One region of the Cellulomonas sp. EB106-03-03-XG116 genome, then DNA from elsewhere that is predicted to be linked to it. Evidence: predicted binding sites of a transcription regulator. Region 1 holds the regulator's gene; the other holds the start of a gene.

Region 1 (14,549 bases):
CGCCGCTGACCCGGCGGTCACCGGACGTCCCCTTCGGCCTCGTCGATCGCCTTCGTCAGGCGGGCGCGCTCCTTGTCGATCCACCGCTCGCCGACGTACGCCTGGGCGAACGTCTCCGCGAACTCGACCGGGTCGTCGCCCACGACGTCGCGGACGGGGGTCCCGTCGGTGGCCGCGCGCTCCCACAGGTCCGCGAGATCGGTGAACATCGTGATCATGGTGTCGCCGTCCGTGACGCCGCCGGAGTACATGAGGTACCGGTGCGTGGCCTTCGCGGCGGTGCGGTAGGGCTCCGGCAGCGCCTTGATGCGGGCCATGTCCTGCCGGTACTGCTTCTTCTGCTCGAGCGAGCCGGTGAGGGCCTCGATCCACTTCGCGACCATGTCAGTCGTCCCCTTCGGTGCGGTCGGTGGTGCGGTCGGTGGTGCGGTGGGTGGTGCCGGAGTCGGTGTTGGTGGAACCGGTGCGGTCGGCGTGCGCGGCGCGGAGGTGCTCGATCCGCCCGGTGAGGAAGGCCCAGGTGGCCCAGAACTCGTCGAGCTGGTCCCGGCCCGCGGCGTTGAGCGAGTAGACCTTGCGCGGCGGGCCCTTCTCGGACGGGACCTTCTCGACGTCGACGAAACCGCGCTGCTCGATCCGGACCAGGAGCGCGTACACGGTGCCCTCGGCCAGGTCCGCGAACCCCTCGTCGCGGAGCTGCGCGGTGATCTCGTAGCCGTACGCGGGCCGCGCCTCGAGGATCGCGAGGACGATGCCCTCGAGCGTGCCCTTGAGCATCTCGGTCATCTGGTTGGCCATCGTGGGCTCCTGTACTCGGTGTCGCTGACTACCGGTACAACGTAACGCTAGGTACCGGTACTTGGCAACACTGAATACCCACGAGTCCTGATCGGATCGGGCCAGGATGGTCGGGCGGCGTCGTGCGCGCGGTCGGCAGGCTGGGCCGCGGAAGGGAGCACCGTGATCGCCTCGCTCAACCGGCTCGTCGACGTGGTGGAGGACCGTCTCACCGACGACCTCGACGTCGCCGACCTCGCAGGGACGCTCGGCACGACCGAGTACCACCTGCGGCGCCTGTTCTCGTCGCTGGCCGGGATGCCGCTGTCGGACTACGTGCGCCGCCGCCGGATGACCGTCGCTGCGGCGGAGGTCGTCGACGGCCGCGGCGACCTGCTCGGCATCGCCGTGCGGCACGGCTACGGCTCGGCCGAGGCGTTCGGCCGGGCGTTCCGCGCGGTGCACGGCGTGAGCCCGGGGCAGGCCCGGCGCGATGGCGGCCCCCTCCGGACCCAACCCCGCCTCAGGTTCCGCCTGACCGTCGAAGGAGCAGCACCCATGGACGTCCGACTCGTCTCCCGCCCCGACTTCCGCCTCGCAGGCCACGCCGCCCGCGTCCCCCTCGTGCACGAGGGGGTCAACCCCGCGATCCAGCGGCACGTCGCCTCGCTCCCCGCCGAGGAGCACGCACGGCTGAAGGTGCTGGGCGACGCCGAGCCGGCCGGGCTGCTCGCCGTGAGCGCCGACCTCGACCCCGACCGCCGCGAGGGCACGGAGCTGACCTACCTGCACGGCGTCGCCGTCTCGGACGCGGTCGAGGTGCCGGACGACCTCGACGTCCTCCCGGTGCCGGCGGGGTCGTGGGCGGTCTTCCGCGCTGCCGGGCCCTACCCGGAGACGCTGCAGCGCCTGTGGGCCGCGACCGCGACCGAGTGGTTCCCGTCCAACCCCTGGCGCCTGCGCCCGGGCCCGGAGGTCGTGGCGGTCCTCGAGCGCGCCGACGACCTCAGCACCGCGACCGTCGAGCTCTGGCTCCCGGTCGAGCCGGCCTGACGGGCACAGGTCACCACTGCGAGCGCGCGTAGTCCTTGAGGAAGCAGCCGTACAGGTCCTCGCCGGCCTCGCCGCGGACGATCGGGTCGTACACCCGGGCGGCCCCGTCGACCAGGTCGAGCGGCGCGTGGAACCCCTCCTCGGCGAGCCGCACCTTGGTCGGGTGCGGGCGCTCGTCGGTGATCCACCCGGTGTCGACCGCGGTCATGAGGATGCCGTCGGCGAACATCTCGCCGGCGCTCGTCCGGGTGAGCATGTTGAGCGCGGCCTTGCTCATGTTCGTGTGCGGGTGGCCGGGGCCCTTGTACCCGCGGGCGAACACGCCCTCCATCGCCGACACGTTCACGATGTAGGTCCGCCGCGCCGACGACGCGGCCATGGCGGCGCGCAGCCGGCTGACCAGGATGAACGGGGCCGTCTGGTTGCAGAGCTGCACCTCGAGCAGCTCCATCGGGTCCACGCCGTCGACCGTCGCGACCCACGAGTTGGTCTCGGCGACGTCGGGGATGAGGCCGCCGGCGTCGATCGACGTCCCCGCGACCAGCCGCTCCAGGCTGGCCGCCTCGGCGGTCAGCGACAGCGCGGTGAGCTCCTCCGCGGCGGCGCGCCCGGCCCGCTCGATCGCCAGCGCGGGGCTGGTCAGGTCGCTCACCGACCCGGCGAGCGCGCGCGGGTGCGCGTCGCTGGTGCGGCCGAAGGTGGTGATCATCCGCGCGGCGTCCGCGTCCAGCGGGGCGTCCTCGGCGTCCGCGATCCGCGCGTACGCGCCCGGCGACCGCCGCACCGTCTGCGCGGCGTTGTTGATCAGGATGTCCAGCGGGCCCTGGGCGGCGACGTGGTCCGCCAGCGACACGACCTGCGCCGGGTCGCGCAGGTCGATGCCGACGACGTGCAGCCGGTCGATCCAGTCGGCCGAGTCGTCCATCGCGCTGAACCGGCGGACCGCGTCCTTGGGGAACCGGGTGGTGATCGTCAGGTCGGCGCCGTCGCGGAGCAGTCGCAGCGCGATGTACATGCCGATCTTCGCGCGGCCGCCGGTGAGCAGCGCGCGGCGGCCCGTGAGGTCGGTGCGGGCGTCGCGCTTGGCGTGGTGCAGCGCCGCGCAGTCGGGGCAGAGCTGGTGGTAGAAGGCGTCGACGACCGTGTAGTCCTGCTTGCAGACGTAGCAGGCGCGCGGGCGGATGAGCGTCCCCGCGATGGCGCCGGTCGCCGACGAGGTGATCTGGATGCCGGCGGTCTCGTCGTCGATGCGGCCGGGGCTGCCGGTCGCGGTGGCGGCGACGACCGCGGCGTCGGCCTCGGCGACCAGCCGGCGCTTCTCCCCGCGGCGGTGCTTCTTCGCGGCCTTGAACATCGCGGACGCGGCGCGGCGGGCGGCGGCGTGCTGCGGGTGCGTCTGCGGCAGGGCGGCGACCTGGTCGGCGACGCGCAGGAAGGTGGCGAACTCGGCGGGGTCGACGCCGGGCACGTCGGCCGCCGCGACGAGGTCGAGGTCCTCGTCGGCGGGCCCGTCCGGGTGCTGCGCGGGCGTGGTCGTCTGCGCGCTCATGCGCCGTCCGTCCTGGGGTGGGGAGAAGGCGCCGCGGTCGCGCGGGGCCCGGAGGATCCTACGGCGCGGACCGCCGCGAGCCCACGGTGCGTCTGGTCACACCGCCGTCGGATCAGCCCTGGCGCTCGCGACTCCGCCGACCCCGCCGCCCGCGCCTGTCGCCCGCGAGCCGCGCCCGGCGCTCCTCCTCGCGCTTCGAGTACGTGGCCGCGCGGATCGCGTCGTCCGACTCGAGCCCCGACCCGAGGCCGCCGCCGACGGTGGCCGCGGAGGCCACGAACCAGGACAGCAGGAACAGGTCTCCGTACCCCAGCGTGGTGCCGAGGTAGCCGCCCATCACGGCGGGGTCGAGGACGAACAGCGCCCAGGCCAGGTTGACCACGTAGAGCATGAGGTAGCACACGACCACCCCGATGACGAGGGTCACCAGCGTCGAGGTGTTGTAGAGGCGGGACCGCTCGCGGGCCTCCGGGGAGGAGTCCTCCGGCCGGTCCCACAGCTGCCCGTCGACCACGAGCCACCCGACGACGAGCGCCACGGAGGCGACCGTCGCCACCGCGAGGCGCCACGTCGACAGGGACCCGGCGAGGAGCCACACCGTGGAGTTGATCGTGGCGACGGCACCGGTCGCGAGCGCCGCGACGAGCGCGGACTTCAGGCCGGGCACGAGCAGCCACGGCCGGTTGGCGAGCACCATGCCCACGAGGAGCCGCCCGCGGCCCCGGACGCGCGGCAGGGGCACCCGCTCGTCGTCGGACGAGGTGGCGTCCGCCATGCCGCCGACGAGCTCCCGGACCGCGTGCCGGGCGCGCGCGTGCATCCGGAGGCCGCCGAGGGCGGGCAGCGACAGGACCGCCGCCCGGCCGCCCGGGTCCACCTTGGTCAGCAGGTACCGGCCGTCGTCGTCGCGCAGCGGCAGCTCGGTGAGGCCGACCACGAGGTCCCAGCCGTGCCGGCTCGCGTGCTCGGCCAGCCGGTCGATCGCGGTGCCGACCTCCTCGGAGCCCACGGTGAACGGCTCGCTCACCACGTCGACGTCCCAGCTCGCGCGGTCCGGTCCGCGCGGCGGGTCGAGGTCGCCCATCTGCTGGGCGATCTCGGTGGGTGACGCGGGATCGGCCACCAGGCCGACGCGGATCGGGTCCACCCGCGTCAACGTATCCGCGGGTCGCCCGGGCGGCGACCGCTCAGGCCGGGTCGGACGACCCCGCGAGGGTGCGCAGGACGGTCGCGTGCCGGACCAGGAACGCCCGCTCGTCGAGCTTCTTGCGCCGCAACCAGCCGGTGACCTCGTCGTTGTGCTTGCTCGCGTTGCAGGACGCGCACGCCGGCACGACGTTCTCGAGCGTGTAGCGGCCCCCTCGGGAGATCGGCAGGACGCAGTCGCGCTGCAGCGCCGGGCCGGGGGCCCCGCAGTACGCGCACGCGCCGCCCCACGCGGCGACGAGGTCCGCCCAGTCGGTCGCGGTCAGGTCGTTGTCGGCGAGCGCGACCCGGCGCCGGCGGCGCTTCGCGTAGCGCGCGCGGGTCGACGGCGACGCCCCGGACGAGACCTTGCGACGGCGGACCACGCCGCGACGCTACCGCCCCGCCACCCCGGGGCAGTTCGTCCCGCGCGGGCGTCGGGGGGACACTGGGGGCAGCAACCGCCATCACCACGAGGAGTACCACCGTGCCGCAGGGAACCGTCCGCTGGTTCGACACCGAGCGAGGGTTCGGCTTCATCGCGCTCGGCGACGACGCCGAGGACCTGTTCGTCCACGCGTCCGAGATCGTCGGCCAGGAGGGTCCGACGTCGCTGCGCGAGGGGCAGTCCGTCGAGTTCGAGGTCGGCGAGGGCGACCGCGGCCCGCAGGCGCGCCAGGTCCGCGTCACGGGCGACGTGCCGGCGGACGCCGCGCTCGGCGTGCTCGGCACCGTCAACTGGTACGAGCCGGCCAAGGGCTACGGCTTCCTCACCCGCGAGGACGGCCAGGAGATCTTCGTGCACAGCTCGGCGGTCGTCGGTGGCGGCGTGCTCACCGACGGCCAGCCGGTCGCGTTCCTGGTCGTCGACGGCGAGAAGGGCCCGCAGGCCGACCACGTGCTGCCGCTCGCGGCCGGCGCCGGCGCGGGCGCGCCCCGGGGCGCCGCGCTGAACGACGGCGCCGACGGCACCGTGACCTGGTACGACGCCGGCAAGGGCTTCGGCTTCATCACCCCCGACTCCGGCGACCAGGACGTCTTCGTCCACGCCCGCACGCTCACCGGCGGGCTGACCGAGCTGGCCGAGGGCGACCGGGTGAGCTACCGCGCCTCGGAGGGCGAGAAGGGCCTGCAGGCCCAGGGCGTGCGCCTGGTCGGCGGCTCCGGGCGCGGCGGGCGCGGCGCGCCGTCCCGCGGCGACCGCCCGTCGCACGGCGGCCAGGACCGCTCGTCCCGCACCCCGCAGCGCGGCGGCCAGGGCGTCGTCGCGCGCTACGACGCGGAGCGCGGCTTCGGGTTCATCGCACCCGACGACGGCGGGCCGGATCTGTTCGTCCACGTGTCGGTCCTCCAGCGCGAGGAGGCGCTCTACGAGGGCGACCGCGTCCGGTACCAGGTGCGGCAGAGCGACCGCGGCCCGCAGGCGGACCGCGTCGAGCTGATCTGACGTCGTGCCCGGCCGGGGCACCGCCGCCCCGGCCGGCCGTTCCGGCATGCTGGCCGCCGTGGACACGTACCTGCGCACCGAGCGCGTGACGCTGCGGCCCTTCGGTCCGGACGAGGCGGACCTGCTGATCGAGCTCGACAGCGACCCCGCGGTGATGCGCTACCTGTCCGGCGGCGAGCCGACCGCGCCTGAGCTGGTCCGCGAGCGCGACCTGCCGAGCGTCCTCGCCGGCTACGACCGGTGGGCCGGGCGGTTCGGGCTGTTCGCCGCCCACGACACGGCCGACGGCGCGTTCCTCGGGTGGTTCTGCCTGCGCCCGGAGCGCGACGGGCCGCTGGACGAGGTCGAGCTCGGCTACCGGCTCCGTCGCGCCGCGTGGGGCCGCGGCTACGCGACGGAGGTGTCCGCCGCGCTGGTCGAGCGCGCGTTCACCGACCTCGGCGTCCGCGTCGTGTGGGGCGCCACGATGGCGCTGAACCACGCGTCCCAGCGCGTCATGGAAAAGGTCGGCATGGCCGTGACGCAGCCGCTGCCGACGCCCGACGACATGCTCGCGGTCGAGGGTGCAGACCTCGGCGGCTACCGGTACGAGATCACCCGGGAGCAGTGGCAGCAGCGTGCTGCCGCCGGCGCCTGACGTCACCCCTGGGGCTCGGGGATCAAGCCTCGCCGAGATCGCAGAAGATGCGGGGTTCGCGCACGTCGAACCCCGCATCTTCTGCAATCTCGGCGCCGGCGTGCCCGAGGTGGGGCGCGGGGCAGGGGGAGGGGCGGGTGTGGGGCGGGTGTGGGGCGGGCAGGGGCGGGGCAGGGGAGGGGTAAGGGCCGGGAACATTCCGCGCGGGCGAGGAGTTGAGCCAAGCAGACTCAAGTTCGCAGCCGCGGAGTTGCACCGCGACCGACCGCGGCGCAGACTTGAGCGCAGCAGGCTCAAGGCGCCACCGCCCCGGCTCGGGACGGCCGCAGCGCCCGACCACGCAGCACGAACGAAGGAGCACAGACATGGCACGAGCAGTCGGCATCGACCTGGGCACCACGAACTCCGTGGTCGCCGTCCTCGAGGGCGGGGAGCCCACCGTCATCGCCAACGCGGAGGGCTCGCGGACGACCCCGTCGGTCGTCGCGTTCTCCAAGACCGGCGAGGTGCTCGTCGGCGAGGTGGCCAAGCGCCAGGCCGTCACCAACGTCGACCGCACGATCTCGTCCGTCAAGCGCCACATGGGCACGGACTGGTCCGTCGAGATCGACGACAAGAAGTACACCGCGCAGGAGATCTCGGCCCGCGTGCTCGGCAAGCTGAAGCGCGACGCCGAGGAGTACCTGGGCGAGCCCGTCACCGACGCGGTCATCACCGTCCCGGCGTACTTCAACGACGCCGAGCGCCAGGCGACCAAGGACGCCGGCCAGGTGGCCGGCCTCAACGTCCTGCGCATCGTGAACGAGCCGACCGCGGCCGCCCTCGCCTACGGGCTGGAGCGCGGCAAGGAGGACGAGCTCATCCTCGTCTTCGACCTCGGCGGCGGCACGTTCGACGTCTCCCTGCTCGAGGTGGGCAAGGACGACGACTTCTCGACCATCGAGGTCCGCGCGACCTCCGGCGACAACCGCCTCGGCGGCGACGACTGGGACAACCGGATCGTCGAGTGGCTGGTCGGCCAGGTGAAGAACTCCACCGGCGTCGACCTCTCGAAGGACAAGATCGCCCTGCAGCGGCTGCGCGAGGCGGCGGAGCAGGCCAAGAAGGAGCTGTCGTCCGCGACCAGCACCAACATCAGCCTGCAGTACCTCTCGATGTCCGAGAACGGCCCGATCCACCTGGACGAGAAGCTCACCCGGGCGCAGTTCCAGCAGATGACGGCCGACCTGCTCGAGCGGACCAAGGCGCCGTTCAACGCGGTCATCCGCGACGCGGGCATCAAGCTGGCCGACATCGACCACGTGGTGCTCGTCGGCGGCTCGACCCGCATGCCGGCCGTGGCCGACGTCGTGCGCGAGCTGACCGGCGGCAAGGAGCCGAACAAGGGCGTCAACCCGGACGAGGTCGTGGCCGTGGGTGCCGCGCTCCAGGCCGGTGTCATCAAGGGCGACCGCAAGGACGTCCTGCTGATCGACGTGACCCCGCTGTCCCTGGGCATCGAGACCAAGGGCGGCGTGATGACCAAGCTCATCGAGCGCAACACGGCCATCCCGACCAAGCGCAGCGAGATCTTCTCGACGGCCGAGGACAACCAGCCGTCGGTGCTGATCCAGGTGTTCCAGGGCGAGCGCGAGTTCGCGCGGGACAACAAGCCGCTGGGCACGTTCGAGCTGACCGGCATCGCGCCGGCCCCGCGCGGCGTCCCGCAGATCGAGGTCACCTTCGACATCGACGCGAACGGCATCGTGCACGTGTCCGCCAAGGACCGCGGCACGGGCAAGGAGCAGTCGATGACGATCTCCGGCGGCTCCGGCCTGCCGAAGGACGAGATCGACCGCATGGTCAAGGAGGCCGAGGCGCACGCCGCCGAGGACAAGAAGCGTCGCGAGGAGGCGGAGACCCGCAACTCCGCCGAGCAGCTGGTCTACTCCACGGAGAAGCTGCTCACCGACAACGACGACAAGCTGTCCGACGACGTGAAGTCCGAGGTCCGCTCTGCCGTCGACGACCTGAAGAAGGCGCTCGAGGGCGAGGACCTGGCCGAGGTCACCGCGAAGCAGACCGCGCTGGTCACCGCGTCGCAGAAGATCGGCGAGGCGCTGTACTCGGCGAACCAGCAGCCCGAGGGCGCCCCGGCCGGCGAGCAGCCCGCCGCGGACGCGTCGTCCGCGCAGGACGACGACGTGGTGGACGCCGAGATCGTCGACGACGAGGGCGACAAGAAGTGACCGACCAGCCGAACCCGCAGGGGCGCGATCCCGAGGAGGAGGCCCCGCGCGTGACCGACAAGCGGCGCATCGACCCGGAGACGGGGCAGCTGCGCGAGCCGACCGCCGAGGAGCAGGTCCTGGCCGAGGCCGAGGCGGCGGCGACCGCCGCCGAGGAGGCCGTGGTGCTGGAGGGCCTGGTCGAGGCGCAGAAGCTCGCCGCCGAGCGGCTCGACGAGCTGCAGAGGCGGAACGCCGACTACTTCAACCTCGAGCAGCAGTACTCCGCGTACGTGAAGCGGTCCAAGTCCGAGGCGGTCACCGCCCGGGACCAGGGCGTCGCGTCCGTCGCCGAGGCGCTCATCAGCGTCCTCGACGACATCGAGCTGGCCCGCCAGCACGGCGACCTGGTCGGCCCGTTCGCGTCGATCGCGGAGAAGCTCGAGGGCACCCTGGGGCGGTTCGGCATCGAGCGCTACGGCGCCGCCGGCGAGCCGTTCGACCCGCAGGTGCACGAGGCGCTCATGCACGGGCACTCGGCCGACGTCACGGAGCCGACGGTGCAGCAGGTGCTGCAGCCCGGCTACCGCATGGGCGAGCGCGTGATCCGCGCCGCCCGGGTGGCGGTCGTCGACCCGGAGGCGTGACGGGCATCATCAGGACCCACCGGCAGGGGCCGCGTCGTCACGGCGCGGCCCCGGCCGTGGGGTCCACCCCGGTCCGGGGCCGGACGCGGGCCCCGGGGAACCGGACGAGAGAGCGGAAGGAGGCGTCGTGAGCGGTCAGGACTGGCTGGAGAAGGACTTCTACGCCGTGCTCGGCGTCGCCAAGGACGCGGACGCGGCCACGATCAAGAAGGCGTACCGCAAGCTCGCCCGCACCATGCACCCCGACCACAACCCGGGGGACGCGGCGGCCGAGGCGAAGTTCAAGGAGGTCGGCGAGGCCTACGCGGTGCTCTCCGACCCCGAGCAGCGGCAGCAGTACGACCAGCTCCGGGCGATGGCCGGCGGCGCGCGGTTCCGCGCGGGCGCGGGCGGCCCGGGTGGTGCCGGCGGCGCGAACGGCGGCTTCGAGGACCTGTTCGGCGGGGTGTTCGGCGGCGGCGCCGGCGGCACCCGCGTGCGGTTCCCGCAGGGCGCGGGCGGCGGTACCGCGGGCGGCAACGGCGGGTTCGAGGACCTGCTGGGCGGCCTGTTCGGCGGGGGCGGCGGCTTCGGCCAGGGCCGCACCGCCCGGCGCGGCGCCGACCTGGCGGCCGTGACCACGCTGCCGTTCCGGCAGGCGGTCGAGGGCTCGACCGTCGCGCTCGGCGTCGAGGGGCGGACCGTCAAGGCCCGCATCCCCGCCGGCGTCCGGGACGGCCAGAAGATCCGGCTGCGCGGCAAGGGCCGCCCCGGGGAGAACGGCGCGCCCGCGGGCGACCTCGAGGTCACCGTGCGCGTGACGCCGCACCCGGTGTTCGCGCTGGACGGCAACAACCTACGGGTGACCCTGCCGGTCGCCTTCGACGAGGCCGCGCTGGGCGCCGAGGTGCCCGTGCCGACCCTCGACGGCGGGCAGGTGCGCCTGAAGATCCCGGCGGGTACCCCGTCGGGCCGGACGCTCCGGGTCAAGGGCCGCGGCGTCACCACGGCGAGCGGCACCGGGGACCTCCTGGTCACGGTGCAGGTCGTCGTCCCGCAGCGGCTCAGCGCCGCCGCGAAGGAGGCCGTGCAGGCGTTCGGCATCGCGACGTCCGGCGAGGACCCGCGCGCCGACCTGCTGGCGCGGGCCAAGGACTGACGGGCCGGCGCGCTCGGGGCACCGCCCCGCGCGCGCCGACCGACCGACCGACCGGAGGAGGTGGCGGGGATGGTCTCGGAGGACGCGCAGGTGTACGTGATCTCGGTCGCCGCCGAGCTCGCGGGCATGCACCCGCAGACCCTGCGGCAGTACGACCGGCTCGGGCTGGTGCAGCCCGGCCGCACCCGCGGGCGCGGCCGCCGGTACTCGCTGCGCGACATCGCGACGCTGCGCGAGGTGCAGCGCCTCTCCCAGGAGGAGGGCGTGAACCTCGCCGGCATCAAGCGGATCCTCGAGCTCGAGTCCGAGGTCGAGCGGCTGCGCCGCCAGGTGGAGTACCTGCGCGCGTTCGCGGAGCCCGGGCGGCGCGTGTTCACGGCGCACCCGTCCGGCGACGTCGTGGCGATGGGCCGCGGCCAGCGCCGGCGCGGGGCCGCGGACGGCGGGGCGCCCTCGGAGGATCCGCGGGCCGTGGGCGCGCGCGGGGCGATCGTGCTCTGGCGGCCGGGTGCGCGCTGAGCGCCGGGTGCGCGGTGGGCGCTGGGTGCGCGCCGAGCGCCGGGCTGGTGCCGGGCTGCCCGCGGCGGCGCTGGCCCGTGCGGCGCTCGCGATGGCCCTCACGCTGACCGCCGCGGCGTGCGCGCCCGACCCGCCCGGCGGGCGCGACGGACGGGCGGCCGAGGTCCCCGCACCGACACCGACCGGGGCTCCCACCGCCGCCGCGCCCGCCGACCTCACCGCCGCCGTCGAGGCCGACCTCGCGGCGCTCGAGCGGTCGACCGGCCGCCGGGTCGGCGTGTACGCCCACGACACCGGCACCGGCGACACGGTGGCGTACCGGGCCGACGAGCGGTTCGGCTACGCGTCGACGCTCAAGGCGCTGGCCGCCGGCGAGGTGCTGGCGGGGCAGCCGGCGTCGGTGCTCGACCGGCCGCTGACCGTGACCGCCGAGGACGTCGCGGACGTGGGCCACGCCCCGGTCACCGCCGGCGCGGCGGGCACGGACCTCACGATCGGCGCGCTCGGCGCGGCGGCGGTCACCGACAGCGACAACGGCGCGCTCAACGTGCTGCTCCGGCACCTGGGCGGGCCCGCCGCCCTGCAGGCGGCGCTCGCGGCGCGCGGCGACACCACGACCCGGGTCGACGCGGCCGAGCCGGAGCTGAACCGGTTCACGCCCGGCGACCCGGCCCGGACCTCCACCCCGCGCGCCCTAGCCGACGGGCTGGCGACCTACGCCGTCGGCGACGCCCTCGACCCCGCGGTGCGCGAGGCGTACGTCGGCTGGCTCACCGCCAGCACGACGGGCCTCGACGCGATCCGCGCGGGGACGCCGGACGGCTGGGTGGTCGGCGACAAGACCGGCACCGCCGGCCGGTACGGCTCCCGCAACGACGTCGCGGTCCTCTGGCCGCCCGGGCGCGCCCCGCTCGTGCTGGCGGTGCTGACCGACCACCCGGACGAGGCCGCCGAGCCGGACGACGCGGTGCTGGCGGCGGCGGCCCGGACGGTGCTCGCCGCCTACTCCGGCTGACCCGCACCCGCCCCCAGCAGGGACCGGGTGACGCGCTGCGTGTCGTCCGTGAGCTCGGCGACCGCCGCGCCGAGGGCGGCGTCGTCCACGGTGCGGTCCTCCTCGGCGGCGAGCAGCACGGCCCGCCGGATCACCTCCTTGACGAACGACGCGGTCACGCCGGCCGTGGCCCCGGCCGCGTCGCCCAGCGCCCCGGGCGTGAGCGGCAGCCCGTCGGCGTAGAGGCGGAACAGCCGCAGCCGGGCCTCGTCGTCGGGCAGCGGGATCTCCACCGCGAGGTCCACCCGGCCCGGACGCTGCGCCAGCGCCCGCTCCAGCAGGTCGGCGCGGTTGGTGGTGAGCAGGAACGCGACGTCGGCGTCCCCGCCGAGGCCGTCCATCGCGTCGAGCACCTCGAACAGCAGCGGCTGCGGACCGGCGTGCAGCGACCGGTCCTCGGAGATGAGGTCGACGTCCTCCAGCACGACGACGGCCGGCTGCAGCGCGTGCGCGGTCTCGGTCGCGAGCCGCACCAGGCCCAGCGACTGGCCCGCCAGCACGATGGCCGTGGTCCCCGCGTCAGCCCCGAGGAGGTGCCTGACCGTGTGGGTCTTGCCCGTCCCGGGCGGCCCGTAGAGCAGGACGCCGCGCTTGAGGTGCTGGCCGGCGGCCCGCAGGCGGTCGCGGTGCCGGGCGACCCCGAGCACCTGCCGCTCGACCCGCTCCAGGGTGCCCTCGGGCAGCACGACGTCCTCGGCCGGGACCCGCACCCGCGGCAGGAACGTGACCCCGCCCGCCGACTGGCCGTACGGGCTGGGCGTGAAGCTCACCACCTGGCCGCGCAGCACCGAGTGGCTCAGCATCGCCTCCCGGACCGCGGCCAGCGCGGCCGCCGCCGCGTCCTCGTCGGGCGACATCGCCTCGAGCTTCGCCTCCTGCCCCTGCTGGGGCGCGGCCGCCCGCTGCAGCAGGGCGACCGGGGCGCCCCCGAACCGGAACAGGTGCACGCCGAACGCGACGACCCGGCGGTCGGCGTCGGGTCCGACGGGCACGCGGACGTAGTCGACGGCGCCGACGGGGAACTGCGCCCACGCGCCGGAGTGCTCGACGATCTCGGAGAACGACGAGTGCCGGCGCTGCTCGCCGCCGCCGACCCCGACGAGCCGCCCGCCACCGGCCGCGCCGACCACGACCTCGAGCGCCACGTCGGCGTCGACCGCGCGGAGCGCCCCGACCTCTTCCGTCAGGACGGCCAGCCCGCGCGGGTCGGTGCCGAGGTGCTCGCGGAGCACCTCGGCGATCGGCGTGGCGTCGCCGGACCGCCGGCGCTGCGCGCGGTCGTTGACCCGCTCGATCAGCGTGCCGACGGCGTCGAGGAACGCGTCGGTGCGGGCGGGGTCCGGGTCGGGGGCCACGACCCCCGGGGTTCCGTCGGTCATGGCCCGACGCTAGCCACCCGACCGGCCCGCGCGCGGCCGTTTTCCTCGGCTCACGCCGCCGGGGCCGCGACCTCCTCGTGGACCAGCGCGGAGATCCGGCGCTTCAGGGCGTTGAACTCCGCGGAGGTCACGTCCCGGTCGCCCGCGAGGTCGATCGGGACGATCTGCTTCACGTGGCCCGGGACCCCGTGCGACGCGCCGCCCGCCATCACCACGACGCGGTCGGCGAGGAACACGGCCTCCTCGATGGAGTGCGTGACGAACAGGACGGTCGTGCCGGTCTCCCGGTGGATCCGGGACAGCTCGCCCTGCAGCGTCGACCGGGTGAGGGCGTCAAGGGCCCCGAACGGCTCGTCCATCAGCAGCAGGGACGGGTCGTTGGCGAGCACCCGGGCGATGGCGACGCGCTGCTGCATGCCGCCGGACAGCTCGCTCGGGTACTTGTCCGCGAACCGGGTCAGCCCGACGGCCCCGAGGAACCGGTCGGTGCGCTCGGTGACGACGGAGCGCTGCAGCCGGGCCTGCTTCGGGCCGTAGGCGATGTTCTCCCGGACGGACAGCCACGGGAACAGGCCGTAGTCCTGGAACACGACGCCGCGCTCGGGGTCCGGTCCGGTGACCGGCGCACCGGCGACCGCGACAGTGCCGGACGTCGCGTCCTCGAAGCCGGCGAGGATCCGCAGCAGCGTGCTCTTCCCGCAGCCCGAGGCGCCGACGACGCAGACGAACTCGCCGGCCGGGACGTCGAGGTCGACGTCGGCCATCGCGGCCACGGAGGCGCCGGACCGGGTGGGGTACTGCTTGCCGAGGCCGGCGACGCGGACGTCGGCGGGCTGGCGGGGGCGGACGGTGCCGATGCGGGGCATGGTCGTCTCCTGTCGGGTCGGGCGGGGCGCGTCAGGTCAGGGTGGGGCGGCCGCGGGTCGCGAGCGCGAGGAGGCCGGTGAGCAGGCGGTC
Region 2 (14,549 bases), on a different contig from region 1:
ACCTGCCCGCCACGGGCGCGGTGGCCGCGATGATCACCGCGGCGACCGGCCGGCAGCCGTACTTCGTCGGCAAGCCGAACCCGATGATGATCCGGTCCGCGCTCAACCGGATCGACGCGCACTCCGAGACGACCGCGATGATCGGCGACCGGATGGACACCGACGTCGTCGCCGGGATCGAGGCGGGGCTGCGGACGTTCCTGGTGCTGACCGGGTCGACCCGCACCGAGGACCTGGTGCGCTACCCGTTCCGGCCGACGCAGGTGCTGGACTCGGTGGCGGACCTGGTCGACCGGGTCCCGGAGTGGGCGGAGTCGTACCCGGGCGCCACGGCGGCCCCGGAGGCCTGAGCCCGGACGCGCACGGACGGCGCCACGCGGCCGTCCGGTGCGCACGCCGCCTACGCCTTCCGGCCCGGCCACCCCCGGCGGCCGTGGGGCGGGCGGGAAGGCGTAGGCGGCACGCGCCGGGCGGCGCGATCAGGCCAGGCCGAGGTCCGCCAGGTCGAAGAGGAAGTGGTACGGCACGCCCAGGGCCTCGATCTTCTCCCGCGCCCCCGTGGCCCGGTCGACGATGACGGCCACGCCGCGGACGTCGGCGCCCGCCTCGCGCGCGGCTTCGACGGCGGCGATCGGCGAGGCGCCCGTGGTCGAGGTGTCCTCGAGCACGACGACCGGGCGGCCGGCGATGTCCGGGCCCTCGATGCGGCGCTGCATGCCGTGCGCCTTGGCCTCCTTGCGGACCACGAACGCGTCGAGGTCCTGCCCCCGCGAGGCCGCGGCGTGCAGCAGCGCGGTGGCGACCGGGTCGGCGCCGAGCGTCAGGCCACCCACGGCCTCGACGTCCGCCGTGCCCAGGCCGACCTCCTCCAGCCGGTCGAGCAGCACGTGCCCGATCAGCGGGGCGGCGCGGTGGTGCAGGGTCACGCGCCGCAGGTCGACGTAGTAGTCGGCCTCGCGGCCGGAGGACAGCGTGACCCGGCCGCGCACGACGGCCAGCTCGACGATGAGGTCGCGGAGCTGCTCGCGGGGCGTCGGGGAGAGGGAGGAGGTCGTCACGGCCGCCAGCGTAGCGAGGCCGCGGCGCGGCTCAGTCCCCGGGGGCGCGGTCCGGGCGGCGGGAGGACAGCGCGCGGAGCGCGGACCGCGGCAGGACCCGCAGGGCGCCGGACGCGACCCGGTACCGCAGGCTCGGGGTGGACAGGACCGCCCCGCGCCGGACGTCCGCGAGCGCCGTCGCCACGACGCGGTCGGCGGACAGCCAGGCCAGCTCGGGGTACGCCTGCTCGGCGCGCAGCCCGGCGCGCTCGTGGAACTCGGTGTGCGTGAGACCCGGCGACACCACGGTGGCGGTCACGCCGGTGCCGGCCAGCTCCGCCGCCAGGCCCTCGGTGAAGGTCCGCACCCACGCCTTGTGCGCGGAGTACGTGCCGGACGTCATCAGCGCCGCGACCGAGCCGACGTTGAGGATCGCGCCCCGCCCGCGCCCGACCATGGCGCCGGCGGCCGCGTGCGACAGCACGAGCACCGCGCGGACCATGAGGTCGAGCGCCGCCTCCTGCTGCGCCAGGTCGCTGCCGACGAACCGCTGGCCGAGGCCGATGCCCGCGTTGTTCACCAGCAGCCCGACGGGGCGCTCGGCGGCGCGCAGCCGCTCGGCGACCCGCTCCAGGTCGTCGCGGTCGGTCAGGTCCGCCCGCAGCACCTCGGCGTGCACGCCGGCCGCGGCGCGGAGCTGGGCGGCGAGGCGCTCGAGCCGGTCGCCGTCACGGGCGACGAGGACGACGTCGTGCCGGGCGGTGGCGAGCTGCCAGGCGAACTCGAGCCCCAGGCCGGAGCTGGCGCCCGTGATCAGTGCGGTTCCCATGCCGCCACCCTACGGTCGCGGAACACGCGTCGCCCGGGTCCGCCGGGCGACGGTTCCGCGGGTGTCGGGGCCGGCCGGTAGCGTGCCGGTCATGCGCCTCGCCACCTGGAACGTGAACTCCGTCCGCACCCGCGTCGACCGCGTGATCGCCTTCCTCGAGCGGACCGGCACGGACGTGCTGGCGATGCAGGAGACCAAGTGCAAGGACGAGCAGTTCCCGCGCGAGGCCTTCGAGGCCGCCGGCTACGAGGTCGTCACGAGCGGCTTCAGCCAGTGGAACGGGGTCGCGATCGCCTCCCGGGTCGGGATCCACGACGTCGAGCACGCGTTCGCCGGCCAGCCCGGGTGGGGCGAGGACCCGGTGACCGAGGCCCGCGCGCTGGGCGCGAGCTGCGGCGGCGTCCGGGTGTGGAGCCTGTACGTCCCGAACGGCCGCGAGGTCGGGGACCCGCACTTCGACTACAAGCTGCGCTGGCTCGAGGCGCTGCAGGAGGAGTCGCGCCGCTGGATCGAGGAGGACCCGGCGCTGCCGGTCGCCCTGGTCGGGGACTGGAACGTGGCCCCGCTCGACACGGACGTGTGGGACATCGGCGTGTTCGCCGGCCGCACCCACGTGACCCCGGCGGAGCGCGACGCGTTCCAGGCGTTCGGCGCCGGCGGCTACACCGAGGTGTCCCGGGTGCACGTGCCCGCCGAGCACACCTACACCTACTGGGACTACCAGCAGCTGCGGTTCCCGCGGAACGAGGGCATGCGGATCGACTTCACCTGGGCCTCGCCCGCGCTCGCGCCGCGGGTCACCGGCGTGTCGATCGAGCGGGTGGAGCGCAAGGGCAAGGCGCCGTCGGACCACGTGCCGGTGGTGCTGGACATCGCCGACGCCGCCTGAGCACCGGCGGGCGACCGCGCCCGTCCGGGGGAACCCGGCGGCGCGAGGGCACCCGCGCCGGACCCGCCCGCTAGGTTCGGCGCATGTCGACCCCCGAGCCGGGTCCGCCGGCCTGGGCGGGCGCGGCACCGTCCGCCCCCGGGCACGCGCCGCTGCCGCCGTACACCGGGCCCGGTGCGGCCGGGCCCGGTGCGCCGGTCGCGCCGCCCGCCGCCCCGCCCGGCACCTGGCCGACGGCGCCGCCGGCCGCCCCGCCCGTGCCGCCCGCCGCCTGGGGTGCTCCCCCGCCCTCCCCGGACACGGACGGCGTGGCCGTGGCGGCCTTCGTGCTCGCCCTCGCCGCGTTCGCCACGAGCCTGCTCACCGCGCCGGTCGGGCTGGGGCTCGGGATCGCGGCGCAGCGCCGGGTCCGCCGCTCCGGCGCCCAGGGCCGCGGGCTCGCGATCGCGGCCACCTGGATCGGCGGGGTGCTGACCACCGCGCTGGTCGTCGGGCTGGGCGTCGTCGTCGCGCTGGCCGTCGCCTCGACCGCGTCCCCGGCGTCGTCCGCGGGGTCCTGGCCTGCGCCGGGCGACGCCGCGGGCGCGCCGGGGCAGCAGACCGCGCTCCCGTGGTTCGAGCTGGCCGACGACCTGGTCCCCGGCGACTGCCTCGCCACCACCCCCGAGACCTACGACATGTCGGACGCCGGGGTGGTCGACTGCGCGTCGGGGCACGCGACCGAGGTCCTGGAGCGGCTGACGATGGCGGAGCCGGTGCGTGCCGACGTGACCGAGCCGGACGCCGCGTACACCGCCCTGCTCGACCGGTGCGCCGCGGTCGCGGAGCGCCTGGTCGGCCCGACCGCCCTGCCGGCGGAGTCCTGGGCGGACGTCTACTTCGTGCACCCCGACCAGTGGGCGGTCGGCGACCGGTGGGCCTACTGCGTGCTGTCGACCGAGCCGACGGGCACGGGCTCGGTGCTCGCCGGGACGTTCGCGGCCGGCGCCGCGGCGGAGGTGTGACGTGACCGGTCCGTACGGGTACCCCGAGCCGTTCTACGCGCCCGGCTGGGCCCCGCCCCGCCCGCGCACCGACGGGGTGGCGGTCGCGGCGCTGGTCGCCGGGGTGCTCGGCACCGGGCCGGTGGCGCTGGTGCTGGGACTCGTCGGGCTCCGCCGCACCCGCCGCGCGGCCCCCGAGCCCCGGCGCGGGCGCGGCCTCGCCGTGGCGGGCGTCGTCCTCGGTGTGCTCACGACGCTGGCCTGGGTCCCCCTGGTCGCGGTGCTCGTCGGCTCGGCCCTGGCCCAGCGCCCGCTCCCGCCGGACGTCGCAGAGCCGGTCGACGCCCACGCGGTGCAGCTCGTGCCGGGCAGCTGCCTGGCGGAGGTCCCGGACGACGGCCCGGTCGACCGGGTGCGCGTCGTGCCGTGCGCGGACCCGCACGCGGCGCAGGCGGTGTCGTCCTACGCGTTCGAGCCCGGCGCCGCGTGGCCCGGGCCCGCCGAGGCGTCGGCGCGGGTCGCGGCGTCGTGCGACCTCACCGCCGCCGAGCGGGAGCAGGGGACGCGGATGCTCGCGTGGGCGCCGACCGAGGCGTCCTGGGCGCGCGGCGACCGGGCCGGGCTGTGCGTGGCGGTGCCGCCGGCCCCGGTCACGGGGTCGCTGCTGGACGGCACGGCCGCGCCCGCCTAGGGACCGGCGCGCGGCTCAGGCGTCGGCGTCGAGCTCCGCCGCGTCGGCCGGCGCGGCGTCCGGGGCCGCGTCCAGCGGCACGGTGAGCTGGTCCTGCACCTGCCGCCGCACGACGCCGGCCATGTCGGTCACGCCGTCGTCCATCAGCCACTGCACCTGCAGACCGTCCATCAGGGCGATGAGCTGGCGGCCGGCCGAGTCGGGGTCGACGCCGGCGCGGAGCGCGCCCTGCTCGGCGGCCCGCGCGAACGCCGTGGTCGCGGTGTCGAGCGCGCGCCGGTACCGGTCCTGGAAGTACGCGTGCGCCGGGTGGTCGGCCGAGGTCGCCTCGGCGGACAGCACCGCGTACAGCTCGACGATCCCCCGCCGGGTGGCGTTCAGCGCCACGAGCTCGACGAGGTGCCGCAGCGTCGTGACCCCGTCCGGGCTGTCGGTCTCCAGCCACTCGATGTCGACGTCGTCCCGGTGCTCCAGCACCGCGAGCAGCAGGGACTCCTTGGTCGGGAAGTGGTGCAGCAGGCCCGGGTGCGAGATCCCGCACCGCGCCGCGATCTCGCGGAGCGAGGCCCCGCGGTAGCCGACCTCGCCGAACATGGCCGTCGCCTGGTCGATGATCTCCCGGCGCTTCGCGCGCCCCTTCGCGTAGCCCCGTTGCTGCGTCTCGACGGACATCGTCCCTGCCCCCGTCACCGTGCTCCTGCCGCGCCGGGCGGCGCGTGGTGGACAGGTTCTCACAGGAGGTCGGCGGCGCCCGTCCGCGAACCCGACCGCGCGGTAGGCATCGGCTACAGTGAGGGCAACAGACCCACGCACGAGGAGGTGCCCCCGCATGACCGCCGCATTCGACGTCGAGCGCGTCCTGGCCGAGCTCACCCTGCAGGAGAAGGCCGCCCTGACGTCCGGCTCCGACTTCTGGCACACCGACGGCGTCGACCGCCTCGGTGTCCCGAAGGTGATGGTGACGGACGGCCCGCACGGCCTCCGCAAGCAGGCCGAGAGCGCCGACCACCTGGGCATCGGCAACTCCGTGCCCGCCACCTGCTTCCCGCCCGCCGCCGCGCTGGCCTCGACCTGGGACGTCGACCTGCTCGACCGCGTCGGCCGCGCCCTGGGCCGCGAGACCCGGGGCAACGAGGTCGCCGTGCTGCTCGGCCCCGGCGTGAACATGAAGCGCTCGCCGCTGTGCGGCCGGAACTTCGAGTACTTCTCCGAGGACCCGGCCCTGGCCGGCGACCTCGGCGCGGCGCTCGTGTCCGGCATCCAGTCCGAGGGCGTCGGCACGTCGCTCAAGCACTTCGCGGCGAACAACCAGGAGACCGACCGCATGCGGGTCTCCTCCGACGTCGACGAGCGCACCCTCCGCGAGATCTACTTCCCGGCCTTCGAGCGCGTGGTGAAGCAGGCGCAGCCGTGGACGGTCATGTGCTCGTACAACAAGATCAACGGCACCTACGCCTCGCAGGACCCGTGGCTGCTGACCGAGGTGCTGCGCGACGAGTGGGGCTTCGAGGGCCTGGTCGTCTCGGACTGGGGCGCCGTGGTCGACCGGGTCGCCGCCGTCGCCGCCGGGCTCGACCTGGAGATGCCGGCCACCGGCGGGCGGACGGACGCGCTGGTCGTCGACGCGGTCAAGGACGGGCGACTGGACGAGGCCGTCCTCGACACCGCCGTGCGCCGGGTGCTGACGCTGATCGCCCGCGCGCAGCCCGCGCTGGCCGAGCCCGGCTCGATCGACGTCGAGGCGCACCACGCGCTGGCCCGCGAGGCCGCGGCGGACGGCTCGGTGCTGCTGAAGAACGCGCCGGTCGACGGGGCCCCGGTCCTGCCGCTGTCGGCGGACGACGCCGCGCGCGCGGTCGTGATCGGCGAGTTCGCCCGTACCCCGCGGTACCAGGGCGCCGGATCCTCGCAGGTGAACCCGACCCGCCTGGACGACGCGCTCACCGCGCTGCGGTCCGCGACCGGGTCCGAGCTGCCGTTCGCGGCGGGCTTCTCCGTCGCCGGCGTGGAGGGCTCGCAGGACGCCGACGACGCCGCGCTGCTCGCGGAGGCCGTCGAGGCCGCCCGCGCCGCCGGCACCGTGCTGCTGTTCCTCGGCCTGCCCGCCCCCGACGAGTCCGAGGGCTACGACCGCACCCACCTCGACCTGCCCGCGAACCAGCTCGCCGTGCTGCGCGCGGTCGCCGAGGTGAACGACCGCGTGGTCGTCGTGCTGGCCAACGGCTCGGCGGTCGCCGTCGAGTGGCAGGACGCCGCCGCCGCGGTCCTGGAGACCTGGCTCGGCGGCCAGGCCGGCGGCTCGGCCGTCGCGGACCTGCTGCTCGGCGTGCGGAACCCGTCGGGCAAGCTCGCCGAGACGATCCCGCACCGCGTCGAGGACACCCCGGCGTTCGGCAACTTCCCCGGCGCAGGCGGCCACGTCCGGTACGGCGAGGGCGTGCTGATCGGGTACCGCTGGTACGACACCCGCCTGCTCGACGTCGCGTACCCGTTCGGCCACGGCCTGTCGTACACGACGTTCGGCTACTCCGACGTCGCGGCGACCGTGTCCGGCGAGGGCGCCTCGTCCGCGGTGGACGTGTCGGTGACGGTGACCAACACCGGCGACCGCGCCGGCGCGGAGACCGTCCAGGTCTACGTCGGCGACCCCGAGGCCGCCGTGCTGCGCCCGACCCGCGAGCTCAAGGCGTTCGCCAAGGTGACGCTGGAGCCGGGCGAGTCCCGCACGCTGACCTTCGCGCTCGACGCCCGCGACCTGTCGTACTGGCACCCCGCGCTCCGGCGCTGGGCCGTCGGCGGCGGGCGCACGGTGATCGAGGTCGGCGCGTCGTCCCGCGACATCCGCGGCACGGCCGAGGTGACCGTCACCGGCGAGTCCCTGCACGGGACGCTGTCGGCGGACTCGACGGTCAACGAGTGGCTGACCCACCCGCGGGGCGCCGAGCTGCTCGGCGCCGCGTTCGGCGAGGCCACCGCTGCGCTCGACCCGACGATGCTGGCGATGATGGGCGACATGCCGATGCGCGTCGTCGCGAGCTTCGGCATGGGCGGCTTCGACCTGGACGGCCTGGACGCGCTGGTGGCGCGGGCGGCGGCCTGACGCCCGGCGGCGCCGCACGCCGCACCCCCGCAGGCCCGTCGCGCACCCGCGCGGCGGGCCTGCGGCGTCTGCGGCGGAGGTGGGGACGCGGACCGCCCTGGTCCCCTCCCCTTTCTCGCGCCGCCGCCGGAACGATCAGGGGGCTGCGCGAGAAAGCGGTGGGGACGGGGACGGGCCGGGTCGAGCCAGGACGGGCCCGGCGGACGTCGCGCACGTCACGGCGCGGGCGGGTCCTGCGTCCCAGCCCGCGCGCCCCGGGCGGTGGCAGGCTCGAGGGCACGGGCCGCGTCCGGCGGTCGCGTCGGGGCGAGAGGGGTTCGGACATGGCAGCACCGCGGGTCGTCGTGGTCGGCGGCGGGTACGGCGGGACGCAGGTCGCCTCGCTGCTGGACGGCGTCGCGGACGTGGTCCTGGTGGACCCGAAGGACGCGTTCGTGCACGCCGCGGCGGCGCTGCGCGCGGCGGTCGACCCGGCGTGGGAGGACCGCGTGTTCTTCGGCTACGAGCGGCTGCTGGACCGGGGCCTGGTGCTGCGGCAGCGGGTCGAGCGGGCCACCTCCTCGCAGGTGCGGCTCGCGGACGGCAGCACGCTCGACGCGGACTACCTGGTGCTCGCGACGGGCACCGCCTACCCGTTCCCGGCCAAGTTCATCGAGTCGGAGACGGCGGTCGCGCAGGCGCGGCTCGCCCGGATGCGCGAGGGCCTCGCGCGCGCGGAGCGCGTCCTCGTGGTCGGTGCCGGCGCGGTGGGCCTGGAGCTGGTCGGCGAGCTGCTGGACGCCTACCCGCACCTGTGGATCACCGTGGTCGACCAGGCGGACGACGTGCTCACCACCGACGACTACCTGCCGGAGCTGCGCGAGGTGGTGCGCGCCCAGCTCGCCGACCGGGTGGAGCTGGTGCTGGGCTCCCGCCTGGGCTACCTGCCGCCGTCGGACGTCGGGGTGCACGAGCCGTTCGTCGTGGAGACCGAGGCGGGCGTCCGCGTCGAGGCGCAGATGTGGTTCCGCTGCTACGGCAACCAGCCGGCGAGCGACTACCTGGCGGGCGACCTGATCGGCGCGCGCAACGGGCTGGGCGAGGTCCGGGTGGACGACACGCTGGCGCTCACCGGGCACCCGACGGTGTTCGCGGTCGGGGACATCACGGACGTGCCGGAGTCCAAGCGCGCGTCGGCGGCGCGGGCGCACGCCGAGGTGGTGGCGGCGAACATCACGGCGCTGGTCGAGGGCCGGGAGCCGGCCGCGACGTACCACCCGGCCCCGGAGCGGATCCTGCTGCCGCTGGGCCGCTCCGGCGGTGCGTCGCAGCTCGTCGGCGAGGACGGCGTGCGCCGGGTGGTGGGCGCCGTGGCGACGAGCCGCCTGAAGGGCGAGGACCTGTACGCGTCGCGGGTCGGGGCGCTGTTCGCCTGACCGCGGCCGGCCCCCGCGGTCAGCCGCGGGCGGCGAGCCGCCGGCGGCGCAGGCGGGTCCAGACGAACCGCACGACGACGACCACGATCGCCGCGTACACGGCGTAGTTGATGTAGTCCGAGTAGTGCCCGATGTCCTGCCACTGGGAGCCGAGCACGTACCCGCCGACGATCAGCAGGCTGTTCCACACGGCGCTGCCGATCGCGGTGTAGAGCAGGAACCGGACCTGCGGCATCCGCTCCAACCCGGCCGGGATCGACACGAGCGAGCGGACGATCGGGACGCACCGGCCGATCAGCACCGCCGCGCCGCCGTGCCGCTCGAACCACACCTCGGCGCGGTCCAGGTCCTCGACCTCCATCAGCGGGATCTTCTCCAGCCAGCGGCGCAGCCGCGCCCGGCCGAACCAGGCGCCCAGCCCGTAGAGCAGCCAGGCCCCGGCGATCGCGCCGAGCGTGGCGGAGACGATCGCCCACGCGAGGTTCATCTGCCCCTGGCTCGCGACGTACCCGGCGACGGGCAGCACGACCTCGGACGGGATCGGCGGGAACAGGTTCTCCAGCGCGACGACCAGGCCCACGCCGGCCGGGCCGAGGGTCTCGATGACCCCCACCACCCAGCCGGCCAGGCCCGTGAGCTCGGGCGCGGCGTCGGAGGCGGCGGGGACGCCGGCGGCCAGGGCGAGGGTCGCGTTCATCGCGGTCGATCGTCGCACGCGACCTCGCCCGCGGCCTGCGAGGACGGCGGTCGGGCGTGCGAGGCGCACAGGTCCTGCACACCTCGCACACCGGACATCGCGGACACGCGGCGCCGAGCGCGGTCGTCCGCGCCGGGCGCGGCAGCTCCTGCTCCCGCGCTCGGCGCGACGCACCGCGGTCGGCGCCGCACCGCCCGTGGTCAGGCCCGGGTCAGCTCCAGGCCGCCGTCGTCCGCGCGCGTGACGCGCACGGTGTCGCCGTCCCGGACCTCGCCCGCGAGCAGCAGCCTGGCCAGCTTGTCGCCGATCTCCCGCTGCACCAGGCGCCGGAGCGGCCGGGCGCCGTACGCCGGGTCGAAGCCCTCGATCGCCAGCCACTCGCGCGCCGCCGGGTCGACGTCGAGCACGAGCCGCCGGTCCCGGAGCCGCGCCGCGAGCGACGCGACCTGCAGGTCGACGATCCGGCCGATCTCCTCCAGCGACAGCGGGTCGAACAGCACGATGTCGTCCAGCCGGTTGAGGAACTCCGGCTTGAACGCCGCGCGCACCGCGTCCATCACGCCGGCGCGGCGCTGCTCGGGGTCGAGCAGCGGATCGACGAGGTGCTGCGAGCCGAGGTTGGACGTCAGCACGAGGATGACGTTCCGGAAGTCGACCGTCCGCCCCTGCCCGTCGGTGAGCCGGCCGTCGTCGAGCACCTGGAGCAGGATGTCGAACACCTCGGGGTGCGCCTTCTCGACCTCGTCCAGCAGCAGGACGGAGTACGGGCGGCGCCGGACGGCCTCGGTGAGCTGGCCGCCCTCCTCGTAGCCGACGTACCCCGGGGGCGCACCGATCAGGCGCGCGACCGAGTGCCGCTCGGCGTACTCCGACATGTCGATCCGGACCATGGCGCGCTCGTCGTCGAACAGGAAGTCCGCGAGCGCCTTGGCCAGCTCGGTCTTGCCGACGCCGGTCGGGCCGAGGAACAGGAACGACCCGGTCGGCCGGTCGGGGTCGGCGATGCCCGCGCGGGACCGCCGGACGGCGTCCGACACCGCGGCGACCGCGGCGGACTGCCCGATCAGCCGCTCGCCGATGACCTCCTCCATCCGGAGCAGCTTCGCGGTCTCCCCCTCGAGCAGCCGCCCGGCGGGGATGCCGGTCCACATGGCGACGACCTCGGCGATCTCGTCCGGGCCGACCTTGTCGGCGATCATCGGCGCCTGCGCCTCGGCAGCCGCGGCGTCCGCCTCGCGCTCGCTCGCCTCCGCCTCCGCGATCTCCTTCTCGACGGCCGGGATCTCGCCGTACTGGAGCCGCGCGGCGGCGGCGAGGTCGCCCTCGCGCAGCAGGCGGTCCGCGGTCGAGCGCAGGTCGTCCAGCCGGGCCTTGAGGTCGCCGACCAGGTTGTGCCCGGCCTTCTCCTTCTCCCAGCGCGCGGTGAGCCCGGCGAGCTCCTCGCGGCGGTCGGCCAGGTCGGCGCGCAGCTTCTCCAGCCGCTCGCGGGAGGCCGGGTCGTCCGCCTCGGACAGCACGACCTCCTCCATCTCCAGCCGGGTGACGGCGCGCTGCAGCTCGTCGATCTCGACCGGGGAGGAGTCGAGCTCCATCCGCAGCCGGGACGCGGCCTCGTCGACCAGGTCGATCGCCTTGTCCGGGAGCTGCCGGCCGGTGATGTACCGGTCGGAGAGCGTGGCGGCCGCGACCAGCGCGGCGTCCGCGATCGTCACCTTGTGGTGCGCCTCGTACCGCTCCTTGAGCCCGCGCAGGATCGCGACGGTGTCCTCCACGGACGGCTCGCCGACGAACACCTGCTGGAACCGCCGCTCCAGGGCGGGGTCCTTCTCGATCCGCTCGCGGTACTCGTCGAGGGTGGTGGCGCCGACGAGGCGCAGCTCGCCGCGGGCCAGCATGGGCTTGAGCATGTTGCCCGCGTCCATGGCGCCCTCGCCGCCCGCGCCCGCGCCGACGACCGTGTGCAGCTCGTCGATGAACGTGACGACCTCGCCCTCGGAGGACGTGATCTCCTCCAGGACCGCCTTCAGCCGCTCCTCGAACTCGCCGCGGTACTTCGCGCCGGCGACCATCGCCGCCAGGTCGAGCGAGACCAGGCGCTTGCCGCGCAGCGACTCCGGCACGTCGCCGGCGACGATGCGCTGGGCCAGCCCCTCGACGACGGCGGTCTTGCCGACGCCGGGCTCGCCGATCAGCACCGGGTTGTTCTTGGTCCGGCGGGACAGCACCTGGATGACGCGGCGGATCTCGGCGTCGCGGCCGATGACCGGGTCGAGCTTCCCGTCGCGGGCGCGCTGCGTCAGGTCGACGCCGTACTGCTCCAGGGCCTTGTAGGTGCCCTCGGGGTTCGGGCTGGTGACCCGGGCGGAGCCGCGGACCGACGGCAGGGCGGCGGCGAGCGCGTCGCGGGACGCGCCCTGGGCGCGCAGCGCGTCCGCGACGCCGGTCTGCCCGGCGGCGAGGCCGAGCAGCAGGTGCTCGGTGGACACGTAGTCGTCACCCAGGGTGCGGGCCTCCGCCGACGCGGCCTCGATCGCGGACGCGGTGGCCCGGGAGGCGGTCGGCTGCGCGACGGACGAGCCGCTCGCGGCGGGCAGGTTCACGAGGATCGCGCGCACCGCGCGGCCGAGCGCCTGGCGGTCGGCGCCCACGGCGTCGAGCAGGCCGTTCGCGACGCCGCCCTCCTGGGCGAGCAGCGCGTTCAGCAGGTGGGCGGGCTCCAGCTGCGGGTTGCCGGCGGCCGAGGCCTGCTGGATGGCGTCGCCGATGGCCTCGTGCGACTTGGTGGTGAGCTTCGCGTCCAACGTCCCCTCCGTGCGTCCGGGTCGCGGCGGCCGGTCGGCCGCGCGCGGTGTGCGTGCGTGGTGCCCCGCGGGGTCTGCGCGGGACGACCGGTGCAACGCCGAGCAAGTTGAGCGTATTCCGCTCAAGTATGCGCGTCGACCCCGGCGGGCCCCCCGCGTCGGGCGCCGACGCGCGGGCTCGACCGATCGGGTGACGTCGTGTCATAGCAGGGCCTGACTCTGACGCGCGTCACCGCGCGTTGTGACCGGCTTCACGCCGTCGACTTCCTTACGACACATCCCCGCAACGCGCGACACGCGTGCTGACCTGCGACGCCGTTGAAGCGCTTCCCGGTTCCGGACATGTCCGACTTGCACGACTGTGATCTGCGCATTTGCGGGCAATCCGGACAGGTAGTCTGTGATCCATCTCACAAACCATGCCCGAATTGCCGGGTGCGAGTTGCGCGACGCCCACCGCGTCCAACACGCTGGGCCCACTCGAGGCCGGGAGCTCAACCGGCGCACAGACTCCACCCGATCGTCTCGTCGCCGCCCGTCCGAACGGGTGACACCACGTCCTCGTCTGCCCCCCACTCCAGTCACAGAGGCGCACCGCCTCCCGACCGGGACAGCGCATCCCGACCCCGTTCTCCGCCGCGTCACCGTCGCCGCCGGCCCCCTCCCGACCGACGCCGAGGTGAGCGATGTTCATCTTCATCCTGCAGATCCGGCACATGCTCGACGAGCAAGCCGAGCTGTACCTGTTCACGATCTTCTCCGGGCTCGTCTGGGCCCTGTGGCTGCTCAAGGTGGGCCTGTCCCGCCGGTACCGCCCGTGGACCGAGGAGCACCACGAGACGACCAGCGTGATCGTCCCGGTGGTCGACGAGCCCCTCGACCTGTTCCGCGACGTGCTGACGCGCGTGACCGAGCAGCGGCCCGACGAGGTCATCGTCGTCATCAACGGCAAGCGCAACCCGGACCTCGAGGCGGTCTGCGAGGAGTTCGCGCCGCTGGTCCGCTGGGTGCACACCCCGATCCCGGGCAAGCGCAACGCCGTCAAGATCGGCACCGAGATGTCGAAGTACGACATCACCGTGCTGCTCGACTCGGACACGGTCTGGACGCCGGGCACGCTGCCCGAGCTGATCAAGCCGTTCAAGGACACGAACGTCGGCGGCGTCACCACCCGCCAGCGGATCCTCGAGCCGACCCGCTCCTGGATCACCCGCTGGGCGGACTGGCTGGAGAACTCGCGCTCGCTCTACTCGATGCCCGCCCAGTCGGTGCTCGGCCAGGTCGGCTGCCTCCCGGGCCGCACGATCGCGTTCCGCCGGCACATCCTCATCGACGTCATGGACGACTTCATGACCCAGCGGTTCATGGGCGTCTTCCTCGAGGTCTCCGACGACCGCACCCTGACGAACCTGACGCTCAAGCAGGGCTACCGGACCGTCTACCAGCACACGAGCCTCGTCTACACCGACGCCCCGCTGCAGGTGAAGAAGCTGTTCAAGCAGCAGCTCCGCTGGGCCCGCGGCTCGCAGTACAACACGCTGCGGATGCTGCCCTGGATGCTCGGGCACGCGCCGATCCTGGCGATCTTCTTCCTCACCGACATCCTGCTGCCGTTCCTGCTCGTCGGGACGATCGCCGGCTGGATCTACCGCTCCGTCAGCGGCACGGGCGTCAACCTCTACGAAGCGATGCTCGAGACGTACGGCGCCCAGGCGGGCTGGTTCTGGGTCATCGGACTGATGGTCGTGTCCTCGGTGCTGTCGATGGCGATCCGGCAGATCCGGCACCTGCAGGAGGTCCCCAGCGACTTCTTCCGGCTGCCGATCTTCATCATCGTCTCGACGTTCTTCCTCATGCCGGTCCGCCTGCTCGGCTTCCTGCGCATGGCGCACGCCTCCGGCTGGGGCACCCGCGCCGGGGCCTACGCCGGCGGCGACCCGGGCCAGGGCGGCGCGGAGGAGAACCCGGAGCCCGGCACGCTCGAGGCCGAGCTCGGCCTGATCGCCGACACCGCGCCGGTGGACGTCGTCGACCGCGGCGGCTTCCCGACGCAGCGCGACCACGCCACCGACCCGGGCGGCGCGTACGGCGAGCCCGTGCACGCGGT

Evidence for each region. The regulator HspR, encoded in region 1, represses chaperone genes until heat shock. The targets are predictions, from matches to a motif close to AAGTTGAGTCNNNNNGACTCAACTT.
Region 2: a site for HspR is predicted at 12,547-12,571, ahead of clpB (ATP-dependent chaperone ClpB). Genes of this name have one in related genera too.

What each region holds. Positions count from the first base shown of each region.
Region 1 is NZ_JBYTEP010000027.1:952-15,500, reverse strand. Features, by position in the region: gene AC3WUG_RS11500 (ABC transporter ATP-binding protein) at 1-21, opposite strand, end outside; gene AC3WUG_RS11495 (DUF1048 domain-containing protein) at 18-383, opposite strand; gene AC3WUG_RS11490 (PadR family transcriptional regulator) at 385-798, opposite strand; gene AC3WUG_RS11485 (AraC family transcriptional regulator) at 961-1,830, shown strand; gene AC3WUG_RS11480 (SDR family NAD(P)-dependent oxidoreductase) at 1,841-3,379, opposite strand; gene AC3WUG_RS11475 (hypothetical protein) at 3,492-4,526, opposite strand; gene AC3WUG_RS11470 (HNH endonuclease) at 4,567-4,950, opposite strand; partial or broken gene AC3WUG_RS11465 (cold-shock protein) at 5,052-5,255, shown strand; partial or broken gene AC3WUG_RS11460 (cold-shock protein) at 5,262-5,456, shown strand; partial or broken gene AC3WUG_RS11455 (cold-shock protein) at 5,514-5,720, shown strand; gene AC3WUG_RS11450 (cold-shock protein) at 5,709-6,011, shown strand; gene AC3WUG_RS11445 (GNAT family N-acetyltransferase) at 6,070-6,648, shown strand; gene dnaK (molecular chaperone DnaK) at 7,014-8,876, shown strand; gene AC3WUG_RS11435 (nucleotide exchange factor GrpE) at 8,873-9,502, shown strand; gene AC3WUG_RS11430 (DnaJ C-terminal domain-containing protein) at 9,630-10,640, shown strand; gene AC3WUG_RS11425 (heat shock protein transcriptional repressor HspR) at 10,710-11,159, shown strand; gene bla (class A beta-lactamase) at 11,149-12,174, shown strand; gene AC3WUG_RS11415 (AAA family ATPase) at 12,162-13,592, opposite strand; gene AC3WUG_RS11410 (ABC transporter ATP-binding protein) at 13,643-14,458, opposite strand; gene AC3WUG_RS11405 (ABC transporter permease) at 14,490-14,549, opposite strand, start outside.
Region 2 is NZ_JBYTEP010000046.1:19,071-33,619, forward strand. Features, by position in the region: gene AC3WUG_RS15325 (HAD-IIA family hydrolase) at 1-350, shown strand, start outside; gene pyrE (orotate phosphoribosyltransferase) at 480-1,058, opposite strand; gene AC3WUG_RS15335 (SDR family NAD(P)-dependent oxidoreductase) at 1,090-1,866, opposite strand; gene AC3WUG_RS15340 (exodeoxyribonuclease III) at 1,958-2,755, shown strand; gene AC3WUG_RS15345 (DUF4190 domain-containing protein) at 2,839-3,759, shown strand; gene AC3WUG_RS15350 (DUF4190 domain-containing protein) at 3,761-4,429, shown strand; gene AC3WUG_RS15355 (TetR/AcrR family transcriptional regulator) at 4,445-5,119, opposite strand; gene AC3WUG_RS15360 (aryl-beta-d-glycosidase) at 5,259-7,529, shown strand; gene AC3WUG_RS15365 (FAD-dependent oxidoreductase) at 7,853-8,944, shown strand; gene AC3WUG_RS15370 (DedA family protein) at 8,964-9,641, opposite strand; gene clpB (ATP-dependent chaperone ClpB) at 9,842-12,442, opposite strand; partial or broken gene AC3WUG_RS15380 (glycosyltransferase family 2 protein) at 13,129-14,549, shown strand, end outside.